Regions from separate parts of the Cobetia sp. PS-4MA genome, predicted to be linked through region 2. Evidence: predicted binding sites of a transcription regulator. Region 2 holds the regulator's gene; each other region holds the start of a gene.
The links. The regulator LexA, encoded in region 2, represses DNA repair genes until DNA is damaged. The targets are predictions, from matches to a motif close to TACTGTNTANNTANACAGTA.
Positions count from the first base shown of each region.

Region 1: a site for LexA is predicted at 2,870-2,889, ahead of AC26AR_RS01780 (LexA family protein). Genes of this name have one in related genera too.
Region 3: a site for LexA is predicted at 2,685-2,704, ahead of recA (recombinase RecA). Genes of this name have one in related genera too.

Region 1 is NZ_CM173107.1:379,299-383,319, forward strand. Features, by position in the region: gene AC26AR_RS01765 (MliC family protein) at 1-626, shown strand, start outside; gene AC26AR_RS01770 (FMN-dependent NADH-azoreductase) at 791-1,411, shown strand; gene AC26AR_RS01775 (IMPACT family protein) at 1,554-2,180, opposite strand; gene AC26AR_RS01780 (LexA family protein) at 2,207-2,683, opposite strand; gene ccmA (cytochrome c biogenesis heme-transporting ATPase CcmA) at 3,162-3,875, shown strand; gene ccmB (heme exporter protein CcmB) at 3,872-4,021, shown strand, end outside.
Region 2 is NZ_CM173107.1:983,709-987,729, forward strand. Features, by position in the region: gene topA (type I DNA topoisomerase) at 1-967, shown strand, start outside; gene AC26AR_RS04220 (DUF6586 family protein) at 967-1,446, shown strand; gene AC26AR_RS04225 (hypothetical protein) at 1,700-1,939, shown strand; gene lexA (transcriptional repressor LexA) at 2,070-2,699, opposite strand; gene AC26AR_RS04235 (TetR/AcrR family transcriptional regulator) at 3,251-3,928, shown strand; gene AC26AR_RS04240 (L,D-transpeptidase family protein) at 3,928-4,021, shown strand, end outside.
Region 3 is NZ_CM173107.1:3,510,022-3,514,042, reverse strand. Features, by position in the region: gene mutS (DNA mismatch repair protein MutS) at 1-1,896, opposite strand, end outside; gene AC26AR_RS14775 (CinA family protein) at 2,065-2,586, shown strand; gene recA (recombinase RecA) at 2,818-3,879, shown strand.

The DNA of each region.
Region 1 (4,021 bases), 600 kb from region 2:
GCGCCCGTTATCGGGCCAATGACGCCCCGGTCTCCGAGCGGCAGCGTCAACAGGCGGAGGGGGGAGCCCGTGAACTGGAAGTCTGGTTCAAGGGGCGGGAAGCCACGCTGCACAATGCGCGCGGCAATCTTGAGTGCGTTCAGGATGATCAGCGCACCATCCAGATCCCCGATGACCAGCCGCTGCTGGTGGCACAGGGTCACGAGCCTGAGTGGCGTATCAGTCTGGATCGAGCGCATAACCGGATGACGGTGACGGCATCGCCCGACCTGTTGGGTGCCGTGCAAGGCAAGGCGCGGGTGTCGCAGGACGCTACAGGCGCCGATGACGGCAGCTCTGGCGTTGCCGGGAACGAGAGCGGCAAGCAGGAGCAGGAGTCATCGTCGCTCAGTCAGCTGACGTTACCCTATCGGGTCAATGACGACGGCAAGCATGGCAAGGTGCTGTCGGCGCGCTTGCCGCGCGCTTCAGTCGGCAGGGGGTGGCTGAAACTGAGCCTGACGCCGGGTGCCTGCTTCGACACCATGCAAGGTACCCCGTATCCGCTGACCTCCGAGCTGACTCTGACGCGAAAAGGGGGAGAGTCTCGAGATCTGAGTGGCTGTGGTGAGGCATACCTCCCCTGACACGACGTCTTTTCGTCGATTTTTTCGAATGGTTGGTGCGATCTTTATCGCTTTTCGTGCCACGGAGTTCATCTATCATGGCGGGCAGCTCTCCATCACGGGCAACGGATGCCAAGCCTGGCTCGTGATGGGAAATCGTCCTTTCTGTCTGCGGAGAACCTGCCATGTCTGCCACACCGCTCAATGTTCTGCTGGTCTCATCTTCCCTGTTCGGAGAAAAAGGCAACTCTCGTGAACTGGCTTCCGCGTTCGTGGATGCCTTGCAGGCGTCCGGTCACGAGCATCAGTTGACGCATCATGATCTGGTCGAGCGCGACCTTCCGCACCTGGGCGCCGCCGAGATGCAGGCATGGATGACGCCGGCGGATGAGCGAAGCGCCGAGCAACGCAAGCTCGCCGAGCTGTCCGATGGTTTCCTGGCCGAGCTGAGAGCGGCAGATCTGCTGGTCATCGCGGCACCGCTCTACAATCTGGGCCTGCCGACCCAGATGAAGGCGTGGTTCGACCGGGTGCTGCGTGCCGGCGAGACCTTCCGCTATACCGAGAAGGGGCCGGTAGGTCTGCTGGAAGGCAAGCAGGCACTGGTGCTGGCAGCACGTGGCGGGATGTATGCGGGCAGTGACCTGGATTCCCAGACGCCGCATCTCACATCCATGCTTGGGCTGATGGGCATCACGGATCAGCACTTCGTATACGCTGAAGGCCTCAACATGGGCGATGAGCAAAAGGTGGGAGCTCTGTCAGAGGCCAGGACAGGCATCGCCAACTACGTGGATGCTCTCTGACCCGGTGTATCTGCCGTAGCTGAGTCACATTGGTTGAGCATGATGAATGAAAACGCCACCGCCGCTCTGAGAGGAGCGGCGGTGGCGTTTGTGCTATCGGGAAGCAGAGGTCACTGGGGGAGGAGCCAGTGGCCGGAAACGCTCAGCCTTGGTCTTCGAGCACTTCCAGTGCGCCCTTGAGACGCGCATGCAGTTCTTCCAGCGGTGGCTGAGCGCCGCCTTGCGGCCAGCCGGCCGTCAACACCACGCCATCGGCGGCATAGTCGCTGGCATCCACCGGTACATCGTAGCCGCTCAGCCAGTGACGCACGTCGGCCTCATGAGCGAATCCGACCTTGAGGCGTCTGGGTGTACGCGGCGTGAAGGTGGTGGTGGGCAGTCGCTCGAGGGCGTCGAGCACGGCACGGCTGTATGCACGAGCCAGACCACCGGTGCCCAGCTTGATGCCGCCGAAGTAGCGGATCACCACGCAGGCGATCTGCCCCACGCCGCTGCCTTCCAGTACCTGATACATCGGCCTGCCGGCGGTACCGCCCGGCTCTCCGTCATCGGAGAAGCCGATGGCATTCTGCTCATTCGGCGCACCCGCGATGAATGCCGTGCAGTGATGGCGTGCATTGGGATGGGCGAGATGCGCCTTTACCAGCAGCCGCGTCATGGCGTCTGGTGTCGGAGCGTGGGCCAGCCAGGCGATGAAGCGGCTCTTCTCGATCTCGATGCTGTGCTCGTGATGCGCCTCTGGCGCCAGTGCAGGTATCTGATAGCTCATCGTGCCATCTTAGCAAAGCGTCGCCCTCAATGAGTGACGGCGTTGCCGCGTACGACACCCATCACCATGCCCAGCACTTCGATATCGGCATTCTTGAGGTAGATGGGGGCCATGCTGTCGTTGGCCGGTTGCAGGCGTACACCGCTCTTCTCGATATACAGCTTCTTCAGCGTCACTTCCTGCTGGTTGATCATCACCACGGCGGTCTCACCATTCTCGGCACTTTCACTGCGCTCGATGATGATGATGTCGCCATCATGGATATTGCAGTTGATCATCGAGTGGCCGCGAACGCGCAGGGCGTAGGTATTGCGTCGCACCATGCGCGTCGGCACGGCGATCGTGCCGCAGTCGGCGATGGCTTCGATGGGCATGCCGGCGGTGATGTTGCCGAGCAACGGGATATCCATCATGTCGCTGGCAGTGATTTCCTGCCAGGCCTCGTCATTGAGCGGCAGATTGTGAAGGCGCTGAAGGTAGTGTGGAGCGTGAAGACGTGACATGAGCTATCCCCTGATGCTGTGCGGTCGGCAGAGGGAGCCGACCTGCGATGCAGCGTGAAAGGTCGTCAGGCTGAGTTCATCTGCGGCCTGATAGGCTCTGCGAACATGATGACAACGCGATGAGAGCCGACCCGTTCGGTCTGCTGCCCGGGTAATGCCAGGCATGCGATGACGATACTGTATGAGTACTGTTTTTGTATACAGTGTCTGCATCATAGCAAGCCAGCGCGAGGTGGCAAGGGGTGAGTCGGTCGTCGATGCCAATCAGGCGATGAGTGTGTCGTATGAATGTGCACCATGCCTTGCTGATGGAACGCACGAGAACTTGACTCCCGCGCAAGGCTCGACGTGTGCGGGTCGCGTCATTCGGGCGACCGGTGGTCAGTGCCGGCTTCAGCTCGTAGAATGACGCGATTGGATCCCTCGGGACCAGCCTCTGATGTCGCGCTCCGCGACTGACCAGCCGCGAGATGTCGGGATGTCGATCCAGCCAGTCAGCGATGAAGCCCGTTGCGTGCCGCCCTTGCTGGCGGTGCGGGCGCTTGGGTGTGAGCGCGATGAGCGCTGGCTGTTCCAGGCGCTCGACTTCAGCCTCGCGGCGGGCGAGATCCTGCAGATCGAAGGCCCCAATGGCAGTGGCAAGACCACCCTGCTCAAGATTCTGTCCGGGCAGTTCCATGATCACGAAGGCGAAGTGCTCTGGCAGGGGCAGCCTGCCTCGCGGGTGCGCGACGATTTTCTGGGATCACTGCTCTATCTGGGTCACCAGCCCGGCATCAAGGGCACGCTGACGGCATTGGAAAATCTTGCCTGGTATCAGGCGCTCGGTGACGCCGCATCTTCTCGAAACGCCGCGGAGCGACGCTCGCTCGCCTGGGCAGCGCTGGACGCCGTGGGGCTTGCCGGCTTCGAGGATGTCCCGGCCCAGCAGCTGTCGGCTGGTCAGCAGCGGCGCATCGCCCTGGCGCGATTGCATCTGACACCGCGTCGACTGTGGGTGCTCGACGAGCCCTTCACTGCCATCGACATCGATGGCGTCCAGGCGCTGGAGGCGCTGCTGCTGGCGCATGCCGAGCGGGGTGGCAGCGTGGTGATGACGACCCACCATCGCTTCTCGGATGTCTCGCGATTGCGCCGAATAGGCCTTGGAGAACGCGCTGGCGCGGAGTCGAGGGAGGGTGCCTGGGCATGAGACATGATCCTCTGACACCATTGTCCGAGTCTCCCGTTGCCTGCTCGTTGGGTGGAGCACTCAAGGCGACACTTCGACGCGACCTGCGTCAGGCGTTGCGCCGGCGCAGTGAGCTGATCAACCCGCTGGTATTCTTCGCCCTGGTG
Region 2 (4,021 bases):
AGACTACCTCGATGAGGTGGCCAACGGTCAGCGCAACTGGCGTGAACTGCTGGATGCCTTCTACGCCGAGTTCAAGGCCGAGCTGGATCACGCCCAGTCAGAAGAGGGCATGCGCCCGAATCAGCCGGTGCCGACCGATATCGCCTGCCCGACCTGTGGTCGCGAGATGCAGATCCGTACCGCCTCCACCGGCGTCTTCCTGGGGTGCTCCGGTTACAACCTTCCGCCCAAGGAGCGCTGCAAGACCACCATCGACCTGTTGCCGGGGGATGAGGCGGTCGCCGCTGACGCGGATGAGAATGCCGAGACCGATGCACTGCGTGCCAAGCGCCGTTGTCCGATCTGCGCCACGGCCATGGACAGCTATCTGATCGACGAGCAGCGCAAGCTGCACGTCTGCGGCAACAGCCCGGACTGCGTGGGACATGAAGTCGAGCAGGGTCAGTTCCGCATCAAGGGCTACGATGGGCCGGTGATCGAGTGCGACAAGTGCGGTGCCGACATGCAGCTCAAGACCGGGCGTTTCGGCAAGTACTTCGGCTGCACCAACGAGGATTGCAAGAACACCCGCAAGCTGCTCAAGTCCGGGGAGGTCGCGCCGCCGAAGATGGACCCGATCCCCATGCCGGAACTTGCCTGCGTGAAGGTCGAGGATCACTACGTGCTGCGTGATGGCGCCAGTGGCCTGTTCCTTGCCGCCAGTCAGTTCCCCAAGAATCGCGAGACGCGTCCGCCGCTGGTCAGCGAGCTCAAGGCGCATGCCGACGAGCTGCCGGAGAAGTATCACTTCATCCTCAAGGCGCCGGAGAAAGACCCCGATGGCCGCCCGACGCAGATTCGTTTCTCGCGCAAGGCCAAGGAGCAGTTCGTGATGACGGACGAAGATGGCAAGGCGACGGGGTGGAAGGCGACCTTCGACAACGGCCGTTGGGTCGTCGAGGACAAGCGCAAGGGAGCCAAGAGCTGATGAGCCAGCGTGGCCGCACCAATCAACTGCTGTATCAGGCCGAGTTGCTGCTGGAGCAGGCGGCCGTCGCGACGCGTGATGAGCATGCCGTCGCACTGCGCATGGCCGGTGAGGAAGGGGCGCTGGCGTTGATGGAGCTGGCATTGGCCTCGTTGATCGAGGAGTGCGCGGCGTCGGCACGCTGGCCTGAGGGCAGCTGGCGCGAGCGGCTGGCCACACCGCCGACTCCCGTGGCGGAAATCGAGCAGTTGCGAAGCCTGCAGGCGCAGCCGGACAGTTGGTTGAGCCAGCTGGTGGCCGATATCACGCGTTTGCATGAAGAGGGCGGTGCTGCCCGGCGTGAGGAAGGCCAGGCGCGTGGCGATGGTCTCATCATCGCCACGGCGGCCAATGCGCCTCTGGCAGAGCGTCTCGCCACGGCAGTCAGCGCCATGAAGGCGTTGCTGTCACACCTTCGCGAGTCGAATGTGGAGTGGTAGCGTCGCGCCTTGCCTGACCAGAAAGCGCTGGCATGTCACGCACCTGTCATTCAGGTGACGCCCTGGCATGACGGGTGCTAGACTGGCGGCATTGTGGCAAGCCCTGCATTCTCCGGTACGACCATGGCTCTGGCTGTGGTCGTACTTTTTTCTGCATTGTCGCCAGTGACTGCAAGTCGCAGGGCCTGCCCGCCGTCAAGCTGACGATCACAACGACGCCGGTATCCTCAGGATGCCGTGCAGGAGGAATGACGTGTCCGATCCCGCCGTACTTGAAATCGTGCAAATGGAAGATGGGGAAGTGATCCTGCGTGCCGCCGAGAGTGAAGGTGAGCCACTTCTCAGTATCCGCATCTCCGATGAAGCTGCCGATCTGCTGCGTGACAATCGCTTCGAGGTCGCGCGTGAGATGATCGATCACGCCATCACCCGCACCCGCCTGTGGGATGGCGAGGATGATGAAGACGAGCAGTCGGAAGGCATGGTGCACTGAGCACTTCCCGCATGTCTGCCTGTCACGAAAAAACCCGCCAATCGGCGGGTTTTTTCGTGGATGCCCTGATGGCGACAGTCGTCATCTGCGCGTCAGCGCTGTGAGGACAGACTGCCTGCGAGCCATGAGATCAGTGCAGGCCGCCATCGCGGATCACGCCCACGCCGAGGCCCTCGATTTCCAGGCTGTCCGTGCGCAGATCCACCTTGATGGGAGCGAAGTCCTCGTTCTCGGCTTCCAGCCATACGTAATGGCCATCGCGACGGAAGCGCTTCACCGTCACTTCATCCCCCAGACGCGCCACCACGATCTGTCCGTCACGCACGCTGCTCGTGCGGTGCACGGCCAGCAGGTCACCTTCCAGAATGCCGACATCCTTCATCGAGACCCCGCGTACGCGCAGCAGATAGTCGGCGGCAGGCGAGAAGTAGTCACTGGGCAGCGGGCAATGGCGATCGATATGCTGGCTGGCCAGGATAGGGCTGCCAGCGGCCACTTCCCCGATGACCGGCAGGCCCTGCTCGCTATCCTCTTCCGCCTCGGCCAGAGACGGCACGCGGATGCCCCGCGAGGTGCCCGGCACCATCTCGATGGCTCCCTTGCGCTTCAGGGCACGCAGATGCTCTTCCGCGGCATTCGGTGAGCGAAAGCCCAGTGCCTGGGCGATTTCGGCACGCGTTGGCGGATAGCCTGAGGACTTGATGGTCTTGATGATGAAATCGAAGACATCCTGCTGGCGCGGAGTAAGCGGCTGAGTCATGGGCATTGCCTTTGGCCTGGGCGGCATCTGAGCTGACGGCACGGGGTGTGCATCCATACAACTGTCATTGTATCCAGTCATGGCGGTCATGCAAGGCATCGTGGGTGCTTTGGCAGCAACGTTGCCGGCATCTTCGTCGACATCGACATGCTGACGCGAGACAGCGGGTGTCCGGGACGCCCCATGACCATCCCGTCCCCGAATGTCCCGCGTGAATGCGCGTCCTGCCGGTCTTGGCTGTCGAGTGTTTGAAACAACCAGCAATTGCCAGTCATGGCATGGACAGCTAGAATTATCTTGTTTCAAACGAATGTTCGTCGGGCGCATCCGGCTACCGGTACACAGGCCCTGTGTGTCCTGTGCTCGGGACACGGCTCGTGGCAGCCTCCGCCTCGGAGTCGCTGCCTGACACGCGGTGCGTGAAGACCGACATGTCGTTTGATTGACCTGCATGAGAAGAGTCGCCCCCCGGGCCACGGCCTTGCCGTTGTCCGGGGGGACAAGGACTCCCGTGCCCCCTCGTGACTGATCACCTGACAAGGCATCCGCCCATGGCCCAGACCGATACCGTTACCCGTATCCTCGATACCGCCGAGGTCCTGTTCGCCGAGCGAGGCTTCGCCGAAACCTCGCTGCGCAATATCACCAGCAAGGCCAAGGTCAACCTGGCGGCGGTCAATTATCACTTCGGCTCAAAGAAGTCATTGATCCAGGCAGTGTTCGCCCGCTATCTCGACCCCTTCAGCGAGCGTTTCCATGCGGCACTCGACAGTGTCGAGCAGCAGCATGCCGGTCGTCAGGTGCCGCTGGAAACGCTGCTGGAAGTGATGGCGCGCACGGTGCTGGAGGTGCCGGCCGAGCGCAACAGCCTGCGTACCTTCATGCGCCTGCTCGGGCTTGCCTATACCCAGGGGCAGGGTCACATGCGTCGCTACATCCGCGAGCATTACGGCACGGTCTTCAGCCGCTTCGCCGAGCTCCTGAAGCTTGCGACGCCGGACCTGCCAGACAACGAGCGCTTCTGGCGTCTGCACTTCATGCTCGGCAGCGTGATCTTCACCTTCTCGGGACTGGACGCACTGCGCGATATCGAAGAGGCCGAATACGGCCATCACACCAGTGTGCGCGAGCTGATCCAGCACATGCGTCCGGTGGTGGTGGCGGCGATGGCGGCTCCGCTGCCGGCCTCGCTCGGAGATGGTGAAGCGGTCACCCAGGCGGCCAGCTGATGGCTTGCTGGGTGGCGGTGGATCTCACCCGCCAGCGTCTTGAGATACGCAATGACGCGCCCAGTGGCAGTCGTGATGCGCCGCCCCCCGCGG
Region 3 (4,021 bases), 1.5 Mb from region 2:
GATCAGCGCGGTCTGACGCATGTAGGTGGATTTACCGCCCATGTTGGGGCCGGTGATCACCAGCATGCGGCGCGCATCGTCAAAGCGCACGTCGTTGGGCACGAAGGGGTGGTCGCTGACATGTTCCACCACAGGGTGGCGGCCGCCTTCGATGTCGATTCCCGGCGTGTCGCTGAGCTGCGGGCGGACGAAGTCCAGTGCGGCGGCGCGATCAGCAAAGGCGGTGAGCACATCCAGTGACGCCAGGGCGCGTGCCGTCTGCTGCAGGCCATCCAGTTCGGTATTCAGGTCATCCAGAAGGTGCTCATACAGCAGCTTCTCGCGGGCCAGCGACTTGGACTTGGCCGACAGCGCCTTGTCCTCGAATTCCTTGAGTTCCGGGATGATGAAGCGCTCGGCATTCTTGAGCGTCTGGCGGCGGATGTATTCCGGCGGAGCTTCCGCTGACTGGGAGCGCGGCAGCTCGATGAAGTAACCATGCACGCGGTTGTAGCCGACCTTGAGGTTGCTGATGCCGGTGCGCTCACGCTCACGGGTCTCGAGGGCCACCAGATACTGACCGGCGTTCTCGGAGAGGCCGCGATACTCGTCCAGGTCATCGTCGTAGCCATCGGCGATCACCCCGCCATCGCGCAGCACGACCGGCGGATTCTCGATCAGCGCTTCGCTGAGCATGGCCGAGAGGGCGGGGAACAGGCGGATGCCATCGCGCAGGTCATCGATGGCACTGCCTTTCTCGACGCTGGCGAGCACGGCACGCAGCTCTGGCAGTGTATTGAGGCCATCACGCAGGCGCGCCATGTCTCGCGGGCGGGCGCTGCGCAGTGCAACACGCGCCAGGATGCGCTCCACATCGCCGATCCGCTTGAGCAGGCCTTGCAGTTCGAAGGGGTAGTCACCCTCAATCAAGCGCTGCACTGCCGCCTGGCGCTGGCCGATCTGGGTCTGATCGCGCAGCGGGCGGTTGAGCCAGCGCTTGAGCAGGCGTGAGCCCATCGCGGTAGCAGTTACGTCCAATACGCTGGCCAGCGTGTTGTCGCTGCTGCCGCCAAGATTGGTGTCGATCTCGAGGTTGCGACGGCTGGCGGCATCGATCACGACCGAATCGTCGCGACTCTCCACGGCCAGCGCCGTCACGTGGGGCAGACCGGTGCGCTGCGTGTCACGCGCGTAGTCGAGCAGGGCACCAGCAGCGGTGACCGCGCAGGTCAGATGACTGCAACCGAAACCATTGAGGTCCTGAACGCCGAACTGATCGCACAGCAGGCGCAACGCGGTCTCATGGTCGAAATGCCAGTCACTCTGACGGGTCAGGCCCGGGCGTGAGGCAAGACTGCTTGGCAGTTCACGACTCTCGCCGACCATCAGCTCGGCGGGTGACAGACGCTGGATCTCGGCCAGCAGTTCTTCATCGCCATTGACTTCCAGTACGCTGAAGCGTCCTGAGGAAAGCTCCAGTGCCGCCAGGCCCCAGGTCTCACCGTCTCGATGCAGCGCCACCAGCAGATTGTCACGGCTGGCATCCAGAAGCGCCTCGTCATGCAGGGTGCCCGGTGTGACGATGCGCACCACCTTGCGCTCGACGGGGCCCTTGGTGGTCGCGGGATCGCCGATCTGCTCGCAGATGGCCACGGATTCGCCCATTTTTACCAGGCGTGCCAGGTAACCCTCGGCGCTGTGATAAGGCACCCCTGCCATGGGAATGGGGGAGCCGCCGGAGCTGCCACGTGCCGTCAGGGTGATGTCGAGCAGTTGCGCGGCTCGCTTGGCGTCCTCATGGAACAGCTCATAGAAGTCGCCCATGCGATAGAACAGCAGCACACCGGGGTGCTCGCGTTTGATCTTCATGTACTGCGCCATCATCGGCGTCATCTGGGGCGCGCTGTTCTTGGCCATGGCCATGGACTTCCTTGACTGCACTGCAATGGGAAAAAGACGCACATGCGAGAACACGGCATGCGGGATGCGCGATATTCTACGGACTGGCGCGGCCGGCTCCAATGCCTGTGATGCCTCCTGCTCGCTTCCCTTTTCCTCAGACCACTTCTAGAAAGGAGTTCGTTCATGGCCCGATTGACGGATACGACGTCCGAGGCACCGGATGCGAATGCACTGGCCGAGCAGCTGCAGGCGCTGGCATTGGCGCGCGGAGTCCAGATCACTGCTGCAGAGTCATGCACCGGGGGTGGCGTGAGTGCCGCGATCACGGCGATTTCCGGTAGCTCCGGCTATTTCGAGGCGGGCTATGTGACGTACTCGAATGCGGCCAAGCGGCGTCTGCTCGGCGTCAGCGAAGCATCGCTCGCGGACTTCGGGGCAGTCTCCGAGGCCGTCGTGCGCGAGATGGTCAGGGGAGCGTGTCGTGACAGCGGTGCCGAATTGGGGGTGGCAATCAGTGGTGTGGCGGGTCCGGGAGGCGGTAGTGAAGAAAAGCCCGTGGGGACGGTGTGGCTGGCATGGGGCAGTGAGGCGCGACAGCAGGCGCGGTGTTTCCACTTTCCGGGAGACCGGCAGGCCGTGCGCGACGCCGCCGTGAGGGTGGCATTGCAAGGCTTGATCGAATGCGTGGAAGCCTGGCAGGGCTGAACTGGTGAGGCTCGAGACGCATGCAACCCTCTGCGTTGAGACTGCTGCCTGAAAAAGCGCATCACCGGACTGGCAGAACGATGAAACATGCGGCATCATACTGTCCATGTATACAGGGTTTTGCCATGACAGCCCAGCCGCTAGGCTGACAGTCTCTGCATCACCCGAAGCTTGAGAATTTCCTATTTCAGGTGGTTGCCCATGCGGCGCCGCCGTTCGACAGGAGGCCACATGGCACAGGACGACAATCGTACCAAGGCGCTGAACGCGGCGCTGTCCCAGATCGAGCGCCAGTTCGGCAAGGGCGCCGTCATGCGCATGGGCGATGCCCCGCGTGTGGCCATCCCGTCGGTATCCACCGGGTCTCTGGGCCTGGATATCGCGCTTGGCATCGGTGGCCTGCCTTTCGGTCGAGTGGTCGAGATCTACGGTCCGGAATCCTCGGGCAAGACGACACTGACGCTCTCGGTCATCGCCCAGGCCCAGAAGCAGGGCAAGGTGTGTGCCTTCATCGATGCCGAGCACGCGCTGGATCCGTCCTACGCCGAGAAGCTCGGCGTCAATCTGGACGAGATGCTGGTCTCCCAGCCGGATACCGGTGAGCAGGCACTCGAGATCGTCGACATGCTGGTGCGTTCCGGTGGTGTCGACGTCATCATCGTCGATTCCGTGGCAGCCCTGACGCCGCGTGCCGAGATCGAGGGTGAGATGGGTGACTCCCACGTCGGCCTGCAGGCGCGTCTGATGTCCCAGGCGCTGCGCAAGGTGACGGGTCACATCAAGAATGCCAACTGCATGGTAGTGTTCATCAACCAGATCCGCATGAAGATCGGGGTGATGTTCGGTAGCCCGGAAACCACCACCGGTGGTAACGCGCTGAAGTTCTACTCGAGTGTCCGTCTCGACATCCGTCGTACCGGCTCCGTGAAGTCCGGCGATGAAGTCACCGGTAACGAGACTCGCGTCAAGGTCGTGAAGAACAAGGTCGCGCCGCCGTTCCGCCAGGCCGAGTTCCAGATTCTCTACGGCAAGGGCATCTACCACGCCGGTGAGGTCATTGATCTGGGCGTGCAGTGTGGTCTGGTCGGCAAGGCAGGTGCCTGGTACAGCTACCAGGGCAGCAAGATCGGTCAGGGCAAGGCCAACTCCGCCCAGTATCTGGAGGATAACCCCGCGATCATGGAAGAGATCGAGAGCCAGATTCGCGCCCAGCTGCTGGCTTCTCCGGAAACCAAGGAAGAGGCCAAGGAAGAAGTGGTCGCCGAAAATGAAGATGATCTGGATCTCGATTGAGACCTGCTCGAGAACGTGTTCATTGAGCGCTGATTTCAGCGCCTTTCAGTGATCTGCAGCGCCCGCCCCGTTTTCGGTGGCGGGCGCTGTGCGTTTTGCACCGGGGATTTCGCCATCTTGGGTGCCTCTCCAGAAAGGAGCG